DNA from 3 places in the Microbacterium sp. NPDC056569 genome. Region 2 is predicted to be linked to each of the others. Evidence: predicted binding sites of a transcription regulator. Region 2 holds the regulator's gene; each other region holds the start of a gene.
What was found. Region 2 encodes HrcA, which represses chaperone genes, less so after heat shock. Its sites were predicted from a motif close to TTNGCACTCGNNNNNNNCGAGTGCNAA; they were not measured.
Positions count from the first base shown of each region.

Region 1: groL (chaperonin GroEL) is a predicted target of HrcA. The motif match lies at 1,737-1,763, and genes of this name have one in related genera.
Region 3: groES (co-chaperone GroES) is a predicted target of HrcA. The motif match lies at 4,778-4,804, and genes of this name have one in related genera.

Region 1 covers NZ_JBHTUV010000002.1:78,854-85,940, reverse strand. The annotation lists gene groL (chaperonin GroEL) at 80-1,699, opposite strand; gene ACFQ7C_RS02785 (cold-shock protein) at 1,890-2,090, opposite strand; gene ACFQ7C_RS02780 (LytR C-terminal domain-containing protein) at 2,221-2,790, opposite strand; gene ACFQ7C_RS02775 (DUF3263 domain-containing protein) at 2,857-3,105, opposite strand; gene ACFQ7C_RS02770 (DUF2332 family protein) at 3,115-4,134, opposite strand; gene msrB (peptide-methionine (R)-S-oxide reductase MsrB) at 4,222-4,635, shown strand; gene ACFQ7C_RS02760 (nitroreductase family protein) at 4,635-5,177, shown strand; gene pucL (factor-independent urate hydroxylase) at 5,238-6,137, opposite strand; gene uraH (hydroxyisourate hydrolase) at 6,139-6,465, opposite strand; gene uraD (2-oxo-4-hydroxy-4-carboxy-5-ureidoimidazoline decarboxylase) at 6,462-6,959, opposite strand; gene bcp (thioredoxin-dependent thiol peroxidase) at 6,990-7,087, opposite strand, start outside.
Region 2 covers NZ_JBHTUV010000005.1:175,149-182,235, forward strand. The annotation lists gene lepA (translation elongation factor 4) at 1-1,799, shown strand, start outside; gene ACFQ7C_RS08245 (DUF1990 family protein) at 1,827-2,477, shown strand; gene hemW (radical SAM family heme chaperone HemW) at 2,485-3,702, shown strand; gene hrcA (heat-inducible transcriptional repressor HrcA) at 3,831-4,871, shown strand; gene dnaJ (molecular chaperone DnaJ) at 4,923-6,035, shown strand; gene ACFQ7C_RS08265 (16S rRNA (uracil(1498)-N(3))-methyltransferase) at 6,039-6,776, shown strand; gene ACFQ7C_RS08270 (HIT domain-containing protein) at 6,845-7,087, shown strand, end outside.
Region 3 covers NZ_JBHTUV010000001.1:3,934-11,020, reverse strand. The annotation lists gene ACFQ7C_RS00045 (IniB N-terminal domain-containing protein) at 1-33, opposite strand, end outside; gene ACFQ7C_RS00040 (LuxR C-terminal-related transcriptional regulator) at 143-2,653, opposite strand; gene ACFQ7C_RS00035 (Hsp70 family protein) at 2,653-4,458, opposite strand; gene groES (co-chaperone GroES) at 4,884-5,180, shown strand; gene rarD (EamA family transporter RarD) at 5,440-6,354, shown strand; gene ACFQ7C_RS00020 (metal-sensitive transcriptional regulator) at 6,358-6,687, opposite strand; gene ACFQ7C_RS00015 (heavy metal translocating P-type ATPase) at 6,699-7,087, opposite strand, start outside.

The sequences.
Region 1 (7,087 bases), on a different contig from region 2:
CTCGCCCCGGAACGCAGAACGGCCCCTCCTGGCGGAGGGGCCGTTCTGTGAACGCGTTACGCGGTCGTGGAGTCCTGGATCAGAAGTCCATGCCACCGGTCGGGTCGCCGACAGGAGCGGCGGCCTTCTCGGGCTTGTCGGCGACGACGGCCTCGGTCGTGAGGAACAGGCCGGCGATCGACGCGGCGTTCTGCAGCGCCGAGCGGGTCACCTTGGCGGGGTCGATGATGCCCTGCTGGAACAGGTCGCCGTACTCGCCCGTGGCGGCGTTGAGGCCGTGGCCCAGCGGGAGCTCCGAGACCTTGTTCGCCACGACGCCCGGCTCGAGACCGGCGTTGAGGGCGATCTGCTTCAGCGGAGCCTCGATCGCGACGCGCACGATGTTGGCACCGGTCGCCTCGTCACCCGAGAGCTCGAGCGAGTCGAGAGCCTTGCGACCCGACTGGATGAGCGCGACGCCACCACCGGCGACGATGCCCTCCTCGACGGCCGCCTTCGCGTTGCGGACGGCGTCCTCGATGCGGTGCTTGCGCTCCTTGAGCTCGACCTCGGTGGCCGCGCCCGCCTTGATGACGGCGACGCCGCCGGCGAGCTTGGCGAGGCGCTCCTGCAGCTTCTCGCGGTCGTAGTCGCTGTCGGTGTTGTCGATCTCGCGGCGGATCTGGGTCACGCGACCCTCGATCTGGTCCGCCTCACCGGCACCCTCGACGATCGTGGTCTCGTCCTTGGTGACGATGACCTTGCGCGCACGGCCGAGCAGGTCGAGGGTGGCGTTCTCGAGCTTGAGACCGACCTCCTCGGTGATGACCTGGCCGCCGGTGAGGATCGCGATGTCCTGCAGCTGCGCCTTGCGACGGTCGCCGAAGCCGGGGGCCTTGACGGCGACCGACTTGAAGATGCCGCGGATCTTGTTGAGCACCAGCGTGGCCAGCGCCTCACCCTCGACGTCCTCGGCGATGATGACGAGCTCCTTGCCGTCCTGGATCACCTTGTCGACGACGGGCAGAAGGTCCTTGATGTTCGAGATCTTCTGGTTCGCGATGAGGATGTACGGGTCCTCGAAGACGGCCTCCTGGCGCTCCGGGTCCGTGACGAAGTAAGGGTTGATGTAACCCTTGTCGAAGCGCATGCCCTCGGTGAGCTCGAGCTCGGTGCCGAACGTCTGCGACTCCTCGACGGTGACGACGCCCTCCTTGCCCACCTTGTCGATGGCCTCGGCGATGAGCTGGCCGATCTCGGCGTCTGCGGCCGAGATCGACGCGGTCGCGGCGATCTGGTCCTTGGACTCGACCTCCTTGGCCGACTCGAGCAGCTCGGCGGTGATCGCCGCGACGGCCTTCTCGATGCCCTTCTTGAGCGAGATGGGGTCGGCGCCGGCCGCGACGTTGCGCAGGCCCTCGCGCACGAGCGCCTGGGCGAGGACGGTCGCGGTGGTGGTGCCGTCACCGGCGACATCGTCGGTCTTCTTGGCGACCTCCTTGACGAGCTCCGCGCCGATCTTCTCGTACGGGTCGTCCAGCTCGATCTCCTTGGCGATCGAGACACCGTCGTTCGTGATCGTGGGGGCGCCCCACTTCTTCTCGAGCACGACGTTGCGACCGCGCGGGCCGAGCGTCACCTTGACGGCGTCGGCGAGGGTGTTCAGGCCGCGCTCGAGGCCGCGACGGGCCTCCTCGTCGAAAGCGATGATCTTTGCCATGTGTGTGTCGTCCCTCCGGAACGTTGGCTGTGGGGTATTAGCACTCAACAAACGCGAGTGCTAAATCATTCTGGCACTCGACCCCATCGAGTGCAAGCCGCGATGACGGATGCTGAAACACGAAGAGACGGGATGCCTTTCGGCATCCCGTCTCCGGTGTCGGATCAGCGGCGGCCGCTGAGCCGGCGCTTCAGACGACGCGCACGGACTCGGCCTGCGGCCCCTTCTGGCCGGAGCCGACCGTGAACTCCACGGTCTGCCCCTCCTCCAGCACGCGGAAGCCCGACATGTCGATGTTCGAGTAGTGGACGAAGACGTCCTGGCCGTCGGCGACGGTGATGAAGCCGAATCCCTTCTCGGCGTTGAACCATTTGACGGTGCCCTGGGTCATGCGTATCTCCTGTTGCCGGCGGTGCAGGGCTTCATCGTATGCAGGCGAAATCGCGGCATCCGTGCGTTTCGTCACTTGTTGACACGCAGGCACACAAGTGTTTACCCGCGCGAAACACGCGATCGCCGGGTCAGGGCGTAGGAGCCGGCGACTGCCCCGCGGCCGTGCGGTCGAGGCCGATCACGACCGTGAGCTGGGGCACGCCCTCCGTGGTCGCGGGGTAGGCCTCGCTCTGCTCGATCTCCGCACCGCCGATGACGCCCGCGAGACCCGCGGCCGCGGCTTCGTCGGCGAGATCGACGTAGAAGACGGTGGTCGTCGGGAAGTCCTGCGAACCCGCCTCGCCGGCGGTGACCTTGTCGTCCGCCCAGCCGGCCGCGACGACGACGTCCTTCATCTGCGTGGCGAGGCCCTGCTCGGGCGTCGCGTTGAGGATCATCACGTCGTAGTTCACGTCGACGACGGGCGTCACCTCCTGGACCGGCTCGACCGTGGGCGTCGGTGTGGGGACCAGTTCGATGCGCCCGGACGCGAGCAGCGTGCCGAAGATGCCGACGACGATGAGCACGACGGTGGCCAGCGCCGCCCACAGCAGCACGACCCACCCGCGCATGCGGGGGTTCTCGGCCCGGTGGGCGCCGACGCGGTCCGTCTCCGGGACATCGTCGAAGCGATCCCGGGGGTAGGTGGTGGTCGGCACCCGTCGATGTTACCCGTCCCACCCCGGGCGTCCCGTCCGCGCCGGCCCGCGTGGCGCGGAGACGGGTCAGCGGGCGTCGGCGGCGCGCCCGGCGCGCTCCTGCAGACGCGCGTCACGGAGGCGGCGGAGCCGCTTCACGAGCATGGGGTCGTGCTGCTGCGCCTCGGTCGTGTCGATGAGGCGACCGAGCAGCTGGTAGTACCGTGCCGGCGACAGTGCCAGGTCGGAGCGAATCGCCTCCTCCTTGGCACCCGCGTGCCGGCGCCACTCGGCCTCGAAGTCGAGGATGGCGCGGTCGCGGTCGGTCAGGGGCACGCGTCCACGCTAGCCCGCGGCATCCGTTCCTCCCGCGCGCCACGCGCGCCAGTTCACGAACGAGCCCAGCGGATCCACCGCGGCGAGCGCCTCACCGTCGCGCCCGAGCACGAAGCCGTGCCACGAGCCGGCGTCGACGGGAGGACGCCACCGGTCGTGGAGGGCCGGCGGGTCGATGGTGATCCACGTCGCGTCGAGGGCGCGCAGGGCGTCGAGCAGGCGTTCGCGGCCCGCGCGCGGGATGTGCGGCAGCACCCCCGGCGTCGTGACGACGAGGGTCGCGTCGCCGGGCGCGAGCGCGGCTGCAGCGCGCAGCACCTCCGGATCGGACGCGTCGCCCGCGATGAGACGCGGCGGATCGGCGGCGGCGATGTCGAGGGCGGCGGCGATCCGGTCGGCGCGGCCGCTCTCCCCCGGCCAGACCAGGCTCGTGAGGAAGCGACGGTCGCCGTCGTCGGCGGCGTCGAGCGGCTCGAGGTCGATCCCCGCGCGCCACGCGACCTGCGGCAGGCGCAGCGGCGGCTCGCCGGTCACGTCGCACTCCAGCACCACCGTCGACAGGCCCTCGTGGGGGTCGAGCTCCACCACGTCGCCGCTGCGCCGGTAGCGGTACGAGTAGCGGTCGGGGTACAGGCACAGCCCGCCGCTCGCCCCGAGCTCGAGCAGCGCGATCGGCCCCTCGACCGTCGCGAGGGCCGGGAGAAGGGCGGCGCACCGCTGCGGCTCGTTGGTCTGCAGACGGCGGACGGATGCCTCGGCCACGACCTCGTCGGCATGCCGGCGCAGCCACGCGGCCCACGCCGGGAACGCGTCCTCGGGCGCGCCGAGCATGCGGGTCACCGCGAAGACCAGAGGCGGCTGCCGGCGCGTCGCGGGGATGCGCGCGAGGATCCCGGCCACCCCCGGATCGGCGGCGACGCCGTGCGCCCACTCGGCGTACAGCGTGGATCGCCCCGGCGCCTCGTCCCGCGCGAAGCGGGCGTACCGCTCGACGACCGCGGCCGCCTCGTCGCCCTCGGTCTGGTCCACGCCCCTCATCCTCCCCCACCCCGCCCCACCGCACGGGCGGCTGGGGTTGAATGGAGGGTGGCCGTCGTTCGCGGCCGAGGAGGAACCATGACGTACGCCGTAGACAAGAGCGACGCCCAGTGGCGCGAAGACCTGACGCCCGACCAGTACGCCGTCCTGCGCCAGGCGGGCACCGAGCGCCCCTGGACCGGGGAGCTGCTCGACGAGAGCCGCGCCGGCCTCTACACGTGCGCGGCGTGCGGCGCCGAGCTGTTCCGCAGCGGCACGAAGTTCGACTCGCACTGCGGGTGGCCGAGCTTCTACGAGTCGATCCGTCCCGAGGCGGTCGAGCTCATCGAGGACAACAGCCACGGCATGGTGCGCACCGAGGTCCGATGCGCGAACTGCGGCTCGCACCTGGGCCACGTGTTCCCCGACGGATTCGGCACGCCGACCGGCGACCGCTACTGCATGAACTCGATCTCGCTGCAGTTCACGCCCGGCGACGAGTCGGGGGCGTGATGTCGGGCGCGCTCGACGCCGCGCTCGCACGGCGGTCCTGGTCGAAGGTCACCGATGATGCGCCGACCCATGAAGAGCTCCTCGACTTCGTCGCCGCCGCCGGCCGCGTCGCCGACCACAAGTCGCTGCACCCGTGGCGGCTCATCGAGCTGCGCGGCGCCGACCGGCAGCGGCTGGGCAGGGCGATCAACAAGGCCGAGGGCGACAAGGGCTCGTCGTCGAAGCCGATGCGCGCGCCTCTGCTCATCGCGGTCGTGGCGAGCTACGGCAAGACGCACAAGGTGCCGCGGTGGGAGCAGGAGGCCGTCGCCTCCGGCGTCGCGCACCTGCTGAGCCTGGTGCTCGACGAGGCAGGGTGGGGCGTCTTCTGGCGCACCGGCGACTACACGCGGTCCAAGGCCGTCGCGAAGGCCCACGGTCTCAAGAAGAACGAGGAGCTGCTCGGCTGGCTCTATGTCGGCGGCAAGCCGAAGCGGTCGCGTCCGACCCGTCGCAAGGGCGTCGACGCCACCCGCTTCGTCAGCCGCATGCCGCAGGGCTGACACGGATGCCGGATCCCGCCCCGCGCAGGAATGCCGGCGTGGGATCGGGCCGGCGCCGGGTCAGCAGAAGCCGGCGATCCCGTTCCACGCCGGGTGGTCAGCGGTGACGCCCTCGCGGAGCACGGTCGCCTCGATCAGACCGTAGGGGCGGTCGGCGGCGTAGAAGACCTCGTTCGGGTTGTCGAGGCCGAAGGGCGTCAGATCGACGGCGAAGTGGTGCAGGTTCGGCATCGAGAACCGGATCTCTTCGATCTCGGCGCGCGCCTCGAGCACCCGCCGGCCCATCTCGTACAGGGTCTGCTGCAGGGCGAGCGAGTGGGTCTCGGCGAACCCCTCGAGCAGCAGCCGACGCACCTCGGCGAACGCCTCGTCGAAGTCCAGGTCGAGGCTGCTGTACCGCCATCGCGCCGTCACCGAGGTCGCCAGGATGCGGTCGTCGGTCTCGGCGAGTGTCGTGTACCGGTCGCGCACGAACCCGTGGAACTCCGACCCGGTGGACTTCAGCACCGCGAGGTCGCGCAGCCCCGAGATGACCGTCGCCTCGGCTCCGGCGAACACGACGACGACCGTGCGGATCTCGGTGCCGCCCCGCACGAAGGAGTGGTCATGCCCTTCGCCGTCGACGGGGATGCGGCTCCAGGTGTACTGCTCCGCTTCCCAGCGCCCGCCGGTGACCCCGTCGAACTCCCCGGTGAAGTGGCGCCCCAATCGCAGCAGGAACTCCTCGGGCGCGCCGACACCGTCGCGGGCGAAGGCGAACACGGTGTTCTTCTGCGTGTCGGTGGCGACGATGCGCGCGTTGTCGCCCTGGATGTGGGCCGCCGTGAAGTCACCGCGCAGCTGCGAGGTCACGTCGAGGTCGGTGATCGAGTGGCGCGGTCCGTCGCGGTCGACCCGGACGAGGCGGACCTCGGCCTTGCCGTACTGGTTCGCGCCGAGGACGATCGCGGGCTCGGCCATGTCAATTCCCCCGGTAGGTGGAGTACGCGTACGGGCTGAGCAGCAGGGGCACGTGGTAGTGCTGGTCGGGGTCGGCGACCGCGAAGTCGATCGACACGACGGGGTAGAACGTGGCGCGCCCTGTCTCGGCGAAGTACTCCCCCGTCGCGAACGTGAGCCCGTACGTCCCGGCCTCGAGTCGATCCGGGCCCAGATCGGAGATCCGGCCTGCCTCGTCGGTGACACCGGACGCGATCTCGGCGCCGTCGGCCGCGGTGAGCACCACGCCGATGCCACGCGCAGGGCTTCCGAGCGCAGCATCCAGCACGTGCGTCGTGATCTGGCTCATGAGTCGATGATCCCTTCCAGTCGGAGGACGGCGATCTGCCGCAGCTGCTCCGCCACGACAGGGATCTCCTCCTCCTCAGTGTGGGCCAGTCGCTCACCCAGCGCATCGAGGATCTCGTCGGCGGTGCGCCCGGCCGCCCGGATGAGGAAGACCCGCGAGAACTTCTCCTCGTAGGCGCGGTTGCCGGCGGCCAGCGCGGCCGCGACGTCGGCGGACGGGATCCCGATCCCCGCCTGCTCGGAGCGGGAGAGGGATGCTTCGGCACCGCCTCCGCCCGCTCGCTCGCCGATGCGGGGATGATGGGCGAGTGCGCCGTCGATCTCGGCCGGCGTCCACGGCGCGGCGCTCGTGCGCGCCGTCTCGAGGAGCTCCTCCGACGTCGTGTACGGACGCCCCGCGACGACGGCGTCCACCCACCGATCGATGTCGACGCAGGGACGCACGGCCGCCCGTGCGGCTTCGGCGTCGAGGCGGTTGAACGCGTCCAGCTTCATCGCTGCAGCGTGTCTGCGGTGCCGGCGGACTCAGGCGGCGAGCTGGGCGCGGAGGCGGTCCACGTGGCCGCGCGGGTCGACCCGGTACTCGGCGGACTGCACGGTGCCGTCGGCCTCCAGCACGAAGG
Region 2 (7,087 bases):
TGATCCGCAACTTCTGCATCATCGCCCACATCGACCACGGCAAGTCGACGCTGGCCGACCGCATGCTGCAGATCACCGGCGTCGTCTCCGACCGCGACATGCGCGCGCAGTACCTCGACCGCATGGACATCGAGCGCGAGCGCGGGATCACGATCAAGTCGCAGGCGGTGCGCATGCCGTGGGCCACCGCCGACCAGACCTTCGCGCTGAACATGATTGACACGCCCGGCCACGTCGACTTCACGTACGAGGTCTCGCGCTCGCTGGCGGCCTGCGAGGGGGCGATCCTGCTCGTCGACGCGGCTCAGGGGATCGAGGCCCAGACGCTCGCCAACCTCTACCTCGCGCTCGAGAACGACCTGCACATCATCCCGGTGCTCAACAAGATCGATCTGCCCGCCGCCGACCCCGAGAAGTACGCCGCGGAGCTCGCCGGGCTCATCGGCGGCTCACCGGACGACGTCCTGCGCGTGAGCGGCAAGACCGGCATGGGCGTCGAGACGCTCCTCGACCGCATCGTCGAGCAGATCCCCGCCCCGAAGGGGAACGCGGATGCCCCGGCCCGGGCGATGATCTTCGACTCTGTCTACGACTCGTACCGCGGCGTCGTGACGTACGTCCGCATGGTCGACGGCAAGCTGGAGCCGCGCGAGCGCATCCAGATGATGTCGACGAAGGCGACGCACGATCTCCTCGAGATCGGCGTGTCGAGCCCGGAGCCCGTGCCCACGAAGGGTCTCGGAGTCGGAGAGGTCGGTTACCTGATCACCGGCGTGAAGGACGTGCGCCAGTCCAAGGTCGGCGACACCATCACGAATCAGCGCAAGCCCGCGGGCGAGGCGCTGGCCGGCTACACGGACCCGAAGCCGATGGTCTTCTCGGGCATCTACCCGATCGACGGCAGCGACTACGCCGACCTCCGCGAGGCGCTCGACAAGCTCAAGCTGTCGGACGCGTCGCTCCAGTACGAGCCCGAGACGTCGGTGGCGCTCGGCTTCGGCTTCCGCTGCGGCTTCCTGGGCCTGCTGCACCTCGAGATCATCACCGAGCGGCTCTCCCGCGAGTTCGACCTCGACCTCATCACGACGGCGCCCTCGGTGACGTACGAGGTCACCACCGACACCGGCGAGACGGTCGTCGTCACCAACCCGAGCGAGTACCCCGACGGCCGCGTCGCAGAGGTCTCCGAGCCGGTGGTCAAGGTCGGCATCCTGCTGCCCAAGGACTATGTCGGAACCGTCATGGAGCTGTGCCAGTCCCGCCGCGGCTCGCTCCTGGGAATGGACTACCTCAGCGAGGACCGGGTCGAGCTGCGCTACCACATGCCCCTCGGCGAGATCGTCTTCGACTTCTTCGACCAGCTGAAGTCCAAGACCCAGGGCTACGCGAGCCTGGACTACGAGCCCGCCGGCTCGCAGACCGCCGACCTCGTCAAGGTCGACATCCTGCTGCAGGGAGACAAGGTCGACGCCTTCAGTTCGATCGTGCACCGTGAGAAGGCCTACGCCTACGGCACGATGATGACCGAGCGCCTGCGCAAGCTCATCCCGCGCCAGCAGTTCGAGGTGCCGATCCAGGCCGCCATCGGCGCCCGGATCATCGCTCGCGAGAACATCCGAGCGATGCGCAAGGACGTCCTCGCGAAGTGCTACGGCGGCGACATCTCCCGCAAGCGCAAGCTCCTCGAGAAGCAGAAGGAGGGCAAGAAGCGCATGAAGATGGTCGGTCGCGTCGAGGTCCCCCAGGAGGCGTTCATCGCCGCGCTCTCAGGGGACGTCGAGGGTCCTGCCAAGAAGTGATGCGACTCGCGAAGTAGGCTGGAATCCATGCGTCGAGGAACCTTCCGTGACGACACCGTCGACTATGCGGCTGTCGGCGCGACCCAAGCGCCGGATCTGATGCAGTACCCGCCGGAGCGCAGCATCCCGGCGGAGCAGTCGTGGCGGATCGGCAGCGGTGAAGCCCGCTTCCGGGCCGCGGGCGAGGCGCTGATGTCGTGGACGGCGCAGCGGGGCGCCGGACTCGAGGTCACCGACGTGCGACCCGCCTCCGGGCCGATGTACTCCGGCGTGAGCTTCGACGCCGAGGGCAACCCCGTCAAGCCCAGTCGCTCCGAGGCCGAGCAGCGCTTCGACGCCGACGGCACCCCGTTCGTCGGCCCAGGCACGACGATCCGCGTCGATGGCCGCGTCAGGGGCCTCCGCGCGGACGCCGAGCTGCGCGTCATCTTCGCCGTCGAAGAGCCCCGTCGGGTGGGCTTCGCGCTCGGGACCGTGAGCGACTCGGTCGTCAGCGGCGAGGAGTCGTTCATGCTCGACTGGTACGAGAACGACGAGGTCTGGTTCACGGTCCGCGCGTTCGACGCGCCGCACGCTCTCCTGTACCGGATGCTTCCGGCGCTCACGAAACGGCGCCGCCGCGAGCTGTTCACCCGGTACCTGCGCGCGATCTCGCCGCTGTACACGACCCCCGCGTGAGCCGCTGATGGGCTCTGCTCTTCCGCTCGGCGAGCCCGTTCCCTCGGACGGATCGCTGCCGCCGGGTACCCGCATCGATCCGGCGACCGAGTTCAGCGTGTACCTGCACGTGCCCTTCTGCCGCGTGCGCTGCGGGTACTGCGACTTCAACACGTACACATCGTCCGAGCTGCGCGGCGCCCGCCAGGACGAGTACGCCGACACGCTCCTCCGCGAGATCGCGCTCGCCGCGCGGGCCCTCGACCGCGCTGGCGGGAACCGCCCCGCATCGACGGTGTTCTTCGGCGGAGGGACACCGACCCTCCTCCCGCCGGGCGACCTCGCCCGTATGCTCGCCGGCGTCCGCGATACGTTCGGCATCGCCGACGGCGCCGAGATCACGGTCGAGGCCAACCCCGACACCGTCACCCCTGCAGTCGCGGCCGAGCTCGCGGCATCCGGCGTCACGCGCCTCTCGGTCGGCATGCAGTCCGCCGTTCCGCACGTCCTCGCCGCGCTCGACCGCACGCACGACCCCGACAACGTGCGCACCGCCGTCGCGGCTGCGCGCGGCGCCGGGCTCGACGTCAGCGTGGATCTCATCTACGGCGCACCGGGCGAGTCGCTCGGCGACTGGCGTTCCTCGGTGGAGGCGGCGGTCGCGCTCGAGCCCGACCACGTCTCGGCGTACGCGCTCATCATCGAGGACGGCACCAAGCTCGCGCGCCAGATCCGCCGGGGCGAGGTCGCAGCCCCCGACGACGACCTCCAGGCCGACATGTACGAGCTGGTCGACGACCTCCTCGAGCGTGCGGGCTTCGACTGGTACGAGGTGTCGAACTGGGCGCGCGGCGACGGTCACCGCTCGCGGCACAACCTCGCCTACTGGGTCGGGGCGGACTGGTGGGGGTTCGGCCCCGGTGCGCACAGCCACGTCGCGGGCGTGCGGTTCTGGAACGTCAAGCACCCCGCGGCCTACGCCCAGCGGCTCGCGGCGGGGGAGTCTCCGGCAGCAGGACGCGAGATCCCGGATGCTGCGGCCCGCACCCTCGAGACCGTGCTGCTGCGCACCCGCATCCGCGACGGGCTGCCTGTCGAGGCGCTCCTCGGCGAGGGCCGTCACTCGGTCGCCGCGCTCATCGCGGACGGTCTCATCGAGGGTCCGGCGGCGCTGCGGGGGCGGGTCGTGCTCACCCGCCGGGGCCGCCTCCTCGCCGACGCCGTGGTCCGTGCTCTCACCGACTGACCCGGGACGTCATCCACGTGGAGGACGGGTCGGACGTCGCGCAGCGTCGCTCGACGATCCTTCGAGGGGCATCGGATAGAATTGGCACTCCAGTCATGCGAGTGCCAGATCCGGCGTGAGGAGGCGGGATGGTCAGCGAACGAGGCCTGCAGGTGCTGCGGGCGATCGTCCAGGACTACGTCGACACGCGCGAGCCGGTCGGCAGCAAGGCGATCGTCGAGCGTCACGCCTTCGGCGTGTCCGCGGCGACCATCCGCAACGACATGGCGCTGCTCGAAGACGAGGAGCTCATCGTCGCACCGCACACCTCTTCCGGCCGGGTGCCCACCGACAAGGGCTACCGCGTCTTCGTCGACCACCTCGCCGAGCTGCGGCCCCTTTCTGCGGCGCAGCGCTCCGCGATCGCGTCGTTCCTCAACGGCTCGGGCGACCTCGACGACGTCCTGGTGCGCACGGTGCGGGCGCTCACCCAGCTGACCGGCCAGGTCGCGATCGTGCAGTATCCCTCCTTCGCCCGTGCGACGATCACCCACGTCGAGCTGGTGCAGCTCGGCGGAGGACGCATGCTCGTGATCCTCGTGACCGACACCGGCCGGGTGTCGCAGCGCCTCACCTTCGTCGGCGAGGACTTCGACGACGCCGACCTCGCGCACATCCGCGCCGGCCTCGGCACCCTGCTCGTCGGCCGGCCGGTGCGCGAGGGACTGCAGCGCATCGCCGAGCGCCTCGAGGGTCCCGATGCGCAGGCCCCGGCGCACGAGCGCGCGACCGACGAGATCGTGCGCGCCGTCGCCGAGGAGCTCGAGGAGTTCCGCCAGGACAAGCTCGTCATGGCCGGCAGCGCCAACCTCGCCCGCCGCGAGTCCGACTTCCGCGGCAGCATCTACCCGCTCCTCGAGGCGATCGAGGAGCAGGTGACCCTGCTCCGGCTGATGGGCGAGATGGTCGCCGACGAGCACGGCCTCTCGGCGAGCATCGGCCGGGAGAACGAGGCGTTCGGCCTGGCCGAGGCATCCGTCGTCGCCAGCGACTACGACGCGACGGGCTCCCTCGCTCGCGTCGGCGTGCTGGGCCCGACGCGCATGGACTACCCCACGAACCTCGCGACGGTCCGCGCCGTCGCGCGCTATCTCACGCGCATGCTCGAGCAGGACGAGAACTCCCGCTGACGCGGACGCGCACACACGATTCCGCGGCACCGCCGCGGCAGGAAGGCGAAAGTGGCTGACCACTACGAGGTCCTCGGCGTCTCACGCGAGGCCACCACCGACGAGATCAAGAAGGCCTACCGGCGGCTGGCCCGACAGCTGCACCCGGACGTGAACCCGGGGGAGGAGGCTTCCGAGCGGTTCAAGCTCGTGACGCACGCCTACGACGTGCTGAGCGATCCCGAGCAGCGGGCGCGCTACGACATGGGCGGCAACGACTCCCCGTTCGGCGGGGCGGGCGGCTTCGGCGGCTTCAACGACATCTTCGAGACGTTCTTCGGGGCGGCGGGCGGGTCGCGCGGCGGCCGGCCGCGATCGCGCCGTGAACGCGGCCAGGACGCGCTGGTGCGCGTCACGCTCGAGCTCGCCGACGTCGTGTTCGGCACGCACCGCGACATCGAGGTCGACACCGCCGTCGTGTGCGAGACCTGCCAGGGCTCCTGCTGCCAGCCGGGGACGAGCCCGGTCACATGCGACATCTGCCACGGCACCGGCAACGTGCAGCGCCAGGTGCGCAGCCTCCTCGGCAACGTCGTCACGACGCAGCCGTGCAACGTCTGCCAGGGCTACGGCACGACGATCCCGTACCCGTGCGCCACCTGCCAGGGTCAGGGCCGCGTGCGTGCACGTCGGACGGTCTCGCTCGACATCCCCGCCGGTGTCGAGACCGGACTCCGTCTGCAGCTGCCGGGTTCCGGCGAGGTCGGCCCCGCGGGCGGCCCCAACGGCGATCTCTACATCGAGGTGACGGTTCAGCCGCACGAGGTGTTCAGCCGCGACGGCGATGACCTGCTCGCGACGCTCGAGGTCTCGATGCCCGACGCGATCCTGGGCACCACGACGACCATCCAGTCCCTCGACGGCCCCGTCGACCTGGAGGTGCGGGCGGGCGTGCAGGCGGGCGACGTCCTCACCATCAAGGGCCGCGGCATCACACCGCTGCGCGGCACGCAGCGCGGCGACCTCAAGGTCGGCGTGCACGTCGTCACGCCCACGCGGCTCGACCACAAGGAGCGCGCTCTCATCGAGGAGTTCGCCAAGCGCACCAAGGCGCCCTCCCCGAAGCTCGCCGAGTTCCACCAGGGCCTGTTCGCCAAGCTCCGCGACCGCTTCCGGAACGTCTGACCCGTGGCGCTGCACTTCCTCCTCGACCAGCCCGTCGACGCCGCTCCCGGCGACGCCGTGACGCTCACCGGCGCGGAGGCGCACCACGCGGCGACGGTGCGACGCGTCCGGGTCGGCGAGGAGGTCACGGTCGGCGACGGCCGTGGCGCGTGGCTCACCGGCCTGGTCGAGTCGGTGGCGCCGCGCGAGGTGGTGATCCGCATCGACGGACGCACGGATGCCGCGCCCCCGCGCCCGCGCATCGTGCTGGTGCAGGCGCTGGCCAAGGGCGACCGCGACGAGCTCGCCGTCCAGGCGGCGACCGAGCTCGGCGTCGACGAGATCGTGCCGTGGCAGGCCGCGCGCAGCGTCTCGCGATGGGACGCCGCGAAGGCGGCGAAGGGCCGCGCGCGCTGGGGGACCATCGTGCGCGAGGCCGCGAAGCAGGCCCACCGCGCGTGGGTGCCGGAGGTGGCGGAGCTGACCACGACGGCCGCCCTCGCGCGCCGGGCGGCAGCATCCGTCGTCCTGATTCTGGAGCCGACGGCGACCGAGCGGCTCAGCGGGCTCGCGCTGGAGCAGGGCGACGAGCGCGACGTCGTGCTGGTGGTCGGTCCCGAGGGCGGCATCGCCCCGGAGGAGCTCGACTCCCTCTCAGCCGCCGGCGCGCGACTCGTCCGCCTCGGCGAGACCGTGCTGCGCACCTCGACGGCCGGTCCCGCGGCGCTGGCCGTCGTCAGCACCGCCCTCGGCCGCTGGTGACGGTTCGACAGGCTCACCGGGCGGGGCGCGGCCGTCCCCGTGCGCACCCCCGTCGGTAGACTTGCGCCATGAGTGAACCGTCGATCTTCACGCGCATCCTGGACGGCGAGATCCCGTCCGAGATCATCGCAGAGACCGAGAACGCATTCGCCATCCGCGACATCGCCCCGAAGGCACCCGTGCACCTGCTGGTGATCCCCAAGTCCGGGGAGTACCGCAACGTCGTCGAACTCGCTGCCGGCGACCCGGACCTCATGGCGGAGCTCGTGGGCCTCGCGAACACGATCGCCGCCGAGCATTCCGACGGGGAC
Region 3 (7,087 bases), on a different contig from region 2:
CGAGTTGGCGACGGTGGCCAAGGGCGTGGTCATGAGACGCCACCTCCGGGATGCTGATCGACGACGATGACCTCAGAGTAGGTGAGGCTCCCGATGGGAGCATCGGGGGTTCCCCCGATGCTCGGGGGGAAGTGGTACGGGGTCATGCCCCCACCGCCTCTCGAGGAGAAGGTGCGGACTGCGTGCCTTCCAGTGCGACGCGCAGCTTGGCCAGCAGATCGGATCGGGATGTCGCGTCCAGGCGCCTGCGGATATGCGCGATGTGGTGCTCCGCCGTGCGTGGCGAGATGAAGATCGCCTCGCCGATCTCGGCGTACGTCTTGCCCTGGAGCACCAGTTCCGCCACTTCGCGCTCGCGATCGCTCAGCACGCTCTCGACCGGCGCAGCCGGCGACGCGGCGCTCTCCTCCGTGCCGTCCGCGGGGCGGACGGGGTCGCGCGGGTGCAGTTCGCGGGCGCACGCGAGGAGTCGCGCGATGACCTTGCGGTCGTCGGAGCGGCCGGCGCCGTGACCGGCGAGGCGTGCCCCGTCCCACGCGAGGCCGACGGTCGCGAGACCTCGGGCCGCCGTCTCCACGGCGTCCGGATCCACCGTGCCCGCCAGCACCGACGTCCAGACGCGCCCGGCCTGCGCCATGCGGGCGGCGGGACGGTTGTGCGGCGCGGCCGCGACCAGGGCGCGGGCATGCGGGGCGAGGGCATCGGGCTGGCTCAGGAGGATGCCCCGCTGGATGCCCGCCCAGTGCAGCGGGGTGGACCAGGCCGGCGGCTCTCCGAGATCGGCGACGATGCGCAGCGCGCGTTCGAAGGGCACTCGCATCGAGGCGGCGTCGCCGAGGCGTGCGGCGGCGATCACGAGCTCGCCCAGCGGCAGCAGGGAGTAGAGGTCGGGCTCGACCCGGGTGATCCGCGCGTGCGCGGCCTCCCAGGCCGCAGCGAGACCGGCCGCGTCGTCGTAGCGGCGCGCCAGCCCGATGGCGATCGTCGCGGCGAACGCATCGTCGCGAGGCGACAGCGCCTGACCGCTCGTCGCGCGGGCCAGCGCCGCCTGCGCGTCGGTCGGACGCTCACGCTGCAGCGAGATCCATGCCGCCCACAGGTTGAGCCGAGGTGCGCGGTGCGGCCCGCCCTGCTGGCCGGTGAGCGCGTCGTCGATGATCGTGTGCGCCGTCTTGAGGTCGCCGAGGCCGATCGCCGCGGCCGCGGCGATGACCGACGGCAGCTCTACCGTGGCTCCGGTGTCGGCCGAGGCGGTGTAGAGCTCGGATGCCCGCTGCAGGTCGGCGAGCGTGGTCGAATCGGTCGTGGGACTCAGCGTCGCCGCGAGCCCGCGTTCGAGGAGCGCGTACGCCGTGCGCAGCGCCGACGGCGCGGTGCCGCGCGCGTCCGATGCCGGCACGAAGTCCGGGAGCCGGCCCACGCCCGCTGCGGCCAGGTGTGCTCGGGTGGCGGCGGCGGCGTCGCGGGGCTTTCGCGTCTGGTAGGTCTCGTCGGCCAGCTGCATCATGCCCCGGTCCGCCCAGACGGCCGCCGAAAGGTCCACCAGCCCGGTTGCGGCGGCTCCCTGCGCTGCGGCCAGTCGTGCGTCCAGGATGACGCCGGCCTCGTCGACGCGACCGAGCGCCCAGGCGGCGTAGGCGCGGTCGTCCGCGACCGCCTCGGGGTCGGCGCCGCACTCGACGGCGAGGTCGAGCAGGTTCGCGGCGAGCTGCGGGTCCCGTGCGAGCGCGTCGCGCGCCCATGCGGCGAGCGCGGTCGCGGCCCGCGCATCGCGCACGCCGTCGAAGCTGCGCAAGAGCTCGCCGTCGCGCAGGCCGAGGGCGGAGTGCGACTCGACGACCTCGATCATGCGCGTCACCGGTGCGACCGCGCGCACCGCCGCTGCGATGATGGGTGCAGGGCGTCCGTCATTGGTGAGCAGGCCTTCGGCATAGCCCTCCGCGAGCAGCGACTCGATCCCGTCGACGCTGCCGTCGGCGGTGTCGTCGAGGGGTGAGATCCCCAGTGAGATCCCGTCGACGAGCCGGCGCACGGGCGGCGAGACCGACATGAGGCGATGCAGGATGCGGGGGCGCAGCGACTCCTGCAGCACGCGATGGTCGGCATCGTCCTGGCAATCGCCCTCGTCATGGGCGTCGATGCACTCGCGGACGAGCCATGCGACTCCGCCGGTGAGCCTGAGCACCGCGTCTTCGCATTCACCGAGGTCCGAGGTCTCCCCGCGCAGGCGCTGCTTGGTCACGTCGCCGAGCAGGATCGCCGGACGGCTGCGCTCGAGCTGCTGGAGCAACGCCGGGAGCTCCGCCGGGACGGGCCAGCTGCGGACGGCGACGACGAGTCCCGCGTCGGGGTCTTCCGCGCGCGCGGCCAGTTCGCGCAGGCGGTCGGCCGACAGAGTCTGGGCATCGTCGACGATGAGCACCTCATCCGCGGGGACGGCGGAGATGCGGGTGGACTCGCGCAGAGCGACGATCTCGGTGCCCTCTGCCGCGAGCAGCCGTGTCAGGCGCCTCAGCAACGTGGACTTGCCCGACCCCGCGCTGCCCGAGACGACGGCGCGGGCGGCTTCACCGGGGAACCGGAACGCGTCAAGATCGGCCTCGGCCGACGCGGCCCACGTATCCGCTTCGATCAGCGTGGGAATCGACGACATCAGGGCACCTCAGGGACCGACGTGTCGCTCGGCGACGGTGCGGGCTCGGGTGCGGGCTCCGGCTGGGGCTCGGGCTCCGGCTGGGGCTCCGGCTCGGGCTCGGGCTGCGGCTCAGGCTCTGGCTCGGGCTCGGGCTGCGGTTCGGGCTCGGGTTCCGGCTGGGGCTCCGGCTGGGGATCGGTGGTCGGCTCCGGCTGCGGATCGGTCGTGGGCTCCGGCTGCGGATCGGTGGTCGGGTCCGGGCCGGGACCTGTCGTCGTCGGCGTCTCGTCCGCCGGATCCGAAGCCGTCCCGCTCGCGGTCTGGCCGCCGCTGCCGCTCGACGGGTTGCTCGACGACTGCGACGGCGTCGACGAGGATCCTGTGGTGGGGCGCGCGCCGGGCTTGGGTGCCGCCGTCGAGTCGGTCGAGGCCTTGGGGGTCGGTGACGACAGCTTCGCAGCATCCCTTCTCGGATTCACACCCGGGGGCTGCGGAGTGGTCGCGCTGCTGTCCGGAGCAGCACCCACCGGCGCCGCGGCCGTCGCGTCCGACGGGTCCGCCGTGTCCGGGTCGTCGTCGCGGGTGAGGTCGGCGAACGCCGGCGTGAGATCGAGCGGGAGCGAGCTGACACCCAGCGTCGTCGAGCTGAGCAGCACGATCCCGCCGGCCAGCAGGATCGTGCCGCCGGCGACGGCGGCCGTCGCGGGAAGGCGGTGGAACCAGCGGCGCGGCTTGGCCGCGCCCGCGGCGGCGTCATCGGCGAAGGGCTCCGCGGGCGCGGCATCGGCGAGGACCACCGCGCCGATCGTGCCGGTTCCTTCGCCGGCTCCGGCGAGGGAGCCGCCGGGCGTGAGACGAGTGGCGAGCACGCGGCTCGCGCCGAGGGCGACGACCGCCTTGGGGTCGGCGTCGACGGCGATGCGCGTGTCGAAGCGCTCGGAGAGGAGCTGCGCGACCCGCGGAATGCGCGACGATCCGCCCGTCAGCAGGATCGCGTCGAGCCTGCCGCCGATGTGATTGGCCTCCAGCGTGTCCTGCAGCACGTCGATCGTGCGCTCGAGGCCCTCGTCGATCAGACTCTCGAACTCCGACCGCGTGATCCGCACCGAGTTCGACGCGCCGGCGAGCAGCACCGGTATCACGGCCTCGGAGTCGAACGACAGAGCTTCTTTCGCGTCGACGCACTCACGACGCAGGGCCGCGAGCCCCACGCGCAGGCTCGGGTCTGCGGCCAGATCCTCGGCCGACAGCCCCGCGGCAGAGATGGTCGTGCGCAGCACCAGATCGTCGAAGTCCGCGCCGCCGAAGTCGCCGATTCCGGTGGGGGTGCCGATGATCCTCAGCTCGTCGTCGACATCCCGGCCGACAAGCGCGACATCGAAGGTGCCGCCGCCCAGGTCGTACACCGCGAGGACACTGCCCGGAGTCAGCGGCGACGTCGACTCGTAGTGCCACGCCGCGGCGACCGGCTCGCTCACCAGCTCGACCGGGCACGAGATCTCGCGTGCCACCGCCGCCGAGATCAGGGAACGGCGGTAATCCCCCCATGCCACCGGAACGGTGGCGATGATCGCCTCAGGGTGGGAGCCTTCGCGCTCGGCGACGGCATCCACCACCCACGCGACCATGCGGGCGAACAGATCCTCCGGCGCGTACCGCCGGCCGGCCGCCACGACCGGCACGTCGTCGCCGATGCGTCGTTTGAACTCGCGCACCAGCCGCTCCGGCTGGGCGAGGCCGCGCCGCTCGGCCGCCTCGCCGAAAAGCAGTTCGTCGTCCGCGACGAAGGCGGCCGTCGGAACGCTGTCCGCTTGCCTCCCCAACGCGAACCGAGCTGTCGCTGTATTTCCGTCAGAATCCGTGGTCGCTGTAGATGCGGCTGTTCTGCTTGTACCGATATCCACGGCGAGCACGTATGTGCTCAATGCCATCTGTCCGATTCCCCGAGATCAGGACGTCTTCCCCCGTCCGTAGTTCTATCACCATGAGCGGTCGGGCGCGAGGGAGTGCGCGTAAAACGAAGTCATGAATTCTGTGAGGGACTCAGGGGTCGCGTGATACATGAACGGACGCCCAATGTCCGGTTGCGGATCGGTGTCCGGTTCGGCGGCGGGCGGGTCGCAGCATCCGTGTGACGCAGTGCTGGCACTCACGTTGCATGAGTGCCAGCCGGTTGCCTAGACTGACGTAAGCACTCTCAATGTCAGAGTGCTAACGAGTCTTCGTCCCAAGAAAGAAGAGGTAGACCGTGTCGGTTTCCATCAAGCCGCTCGAGGACCGCATCGTCATCAAGCAGGTCGAGGCCGAGCAGACCACGTCCAGCGGTCTGGTCATCCCCGACACCGCCAAGGAGAAGCCCCAGGAGGGCGAGGTCGTGGCGGTGGGCCCGGGTCGTATCGACGACAACGGCAACCGCATCCCGCTCGACGTCGCCGTCGGCGACCGCGTGATCTACAGCAAGTACGGCGGGACCGAGGTCAAGTTCGGCGGCGACGAGTTCCTCGTCCTGTCCGCTCGCGACGTCCTCGCGGTCGTCGTTCGCTGAGTCCCGCGCACTGCGCGCACGAGAGGGTCGGATGCTTCGGCATCCGACCCTCTCGTCGTGTGCAGTGGCAGGATTCCGGCCGAGGACGGCAGACGACGGATGCTGCGAGCCCGGAGCAGCGGGCCGGCGCCGCGGCGGGCGGGCGTAGGCTGACTCGGTGAGCCACCCGCAGTCCTCCCCGTCGGAACCCACCGCTGCGGACGGACTCGACGACTCGACGGCGCTGGACCTCGGCGTCACGACCGGCACCCGACGGGTCGTGTCCGATGCCGCCGCCGCCCGGGAGCGCCGGCTCGGCGGGATCTTCACGTTCTCGGCGTACCTGCTGTGGGGCTTCCTGCCGCTGTACTTCCTGCTCCTCGCGCCGACCGGTCCGTGGGAGATCGTGGCGTGGCGCATCCTGCTGTCGCTCGTCTTCTGCGCGCTGCTCCTCACCGTGACCCGCACGTGGCCGCGGCTCACCGCGATCTTCCGGCAGCCGAGGGTGCTCGGCCTCACCGTGATCGCAGGGCTGCTGATCTACGTCAACTGGCAGGTCTTCATCTACGGCGCGCTGAACGGCCACGTCATCGAGACCAGCCTCGGCTACTTCATCAATCCGATCGCGACGGTACTGCTCGCGGTTCTTGTGCTCCGCGAGCGGCTGCGCCCGACGCAGTGGGTCGCCATCGGCATCGCCGCCACGGCGGTGCTCGTGATCGTGGTGGGGTACCGCGCCTTCCCGTGGATCGCACTCACTCTCGCAGCATCCTTCGGCGTCTACGGCCTCGTCAAGAAGAAGGTCGGTCCGTCGGTCGACGCCGTGAGCGGTCTCACGCTCGAGACGCTGTGGCTGACCCCGATCGCCGTCGTGGTGCTCGTGATCGTCGGGGCGACCGAGGGCCTCTCGATGGGGACGGAGGGGTGGGAGCACACCCTCCTGCTGAGCCTCACGGGCGTCATCACCGCTGTGCCGCTGCTGCTGTTCGCCGCGGGCGCGCGCCGCGTGTCGCTCACCACGATCGGCCTGCTGCAGTTCGTGGCGCCGATCCTGCAGTTCCTCGTCGGCTGGCTCGTCCTCGGCGAGCCGATGCCCCTCGAGCGGTGGATCGGCTTCGGCCTCGTGTGGGTCGCGCTCGTGGTGCTCACCGTCGACTCGGTGCTCCACGCCCGCCGCACGCGCGTCGCGGCGTAGCGATCAGCGCACGAGGCGGGCGATGGCCTGCGTGGCCTCGGTGATCTTGGCGTCGGCTTCCGCGCCGCCCAGGCGCGCAGCATCCACCACGCAATGGCGCAGATGGTCGTCCAGCAGGCCCACGGCGACGGCCTCGAGGGCGGAGGTCAGGGCGCTGATCTGCGTGAGGATGTCGATGCAGTACTTCTCATCCTCGACCATCTTGTGGATGCCGCGGGCCTGACCCTCGATGCGCTTGAGGCGGTTGAGGTACTTGTCCTTGTCGGTGATGTAGCCGTGATGGGAGTGCTCGCCGGCGGGAGAGTGGGAGTGCCCGAGAGCGGTGTCGGTCATATCGGACTCCTTCAACGGTGAGTGGTCGAGTGGCTGCGGAACCGCCGCAGACGCAGGCTGTTGCCCACCACGAAGACGCTCGAGAACGCCATCGCCGCTCCGGCGATCATAGGGTTCAAGAGGCCCAGGGCCGCCAGCGGGATCGCCGCGACGTTGTACGCGAACGCCCAGAAGAGGTTCACCTTGATCGTGCCCAGCGTCGCGCGCGACAGGCGGATGGCGTCGGAGGCGCTCCGCAGGTCGCCGCGGACCAGGGTGATGTCGGACGCCTCGATGGCGGCATCCGTCCCGGTCCCCATCGCGAGGCCCAGATCGGCCTGCGCGAGGGCGGCGGCGTCGTTCACCCCGTCGCCGACCATCGCGACGACGCGGCCCTCGGCCTGGAGCCCGGCGACGACGG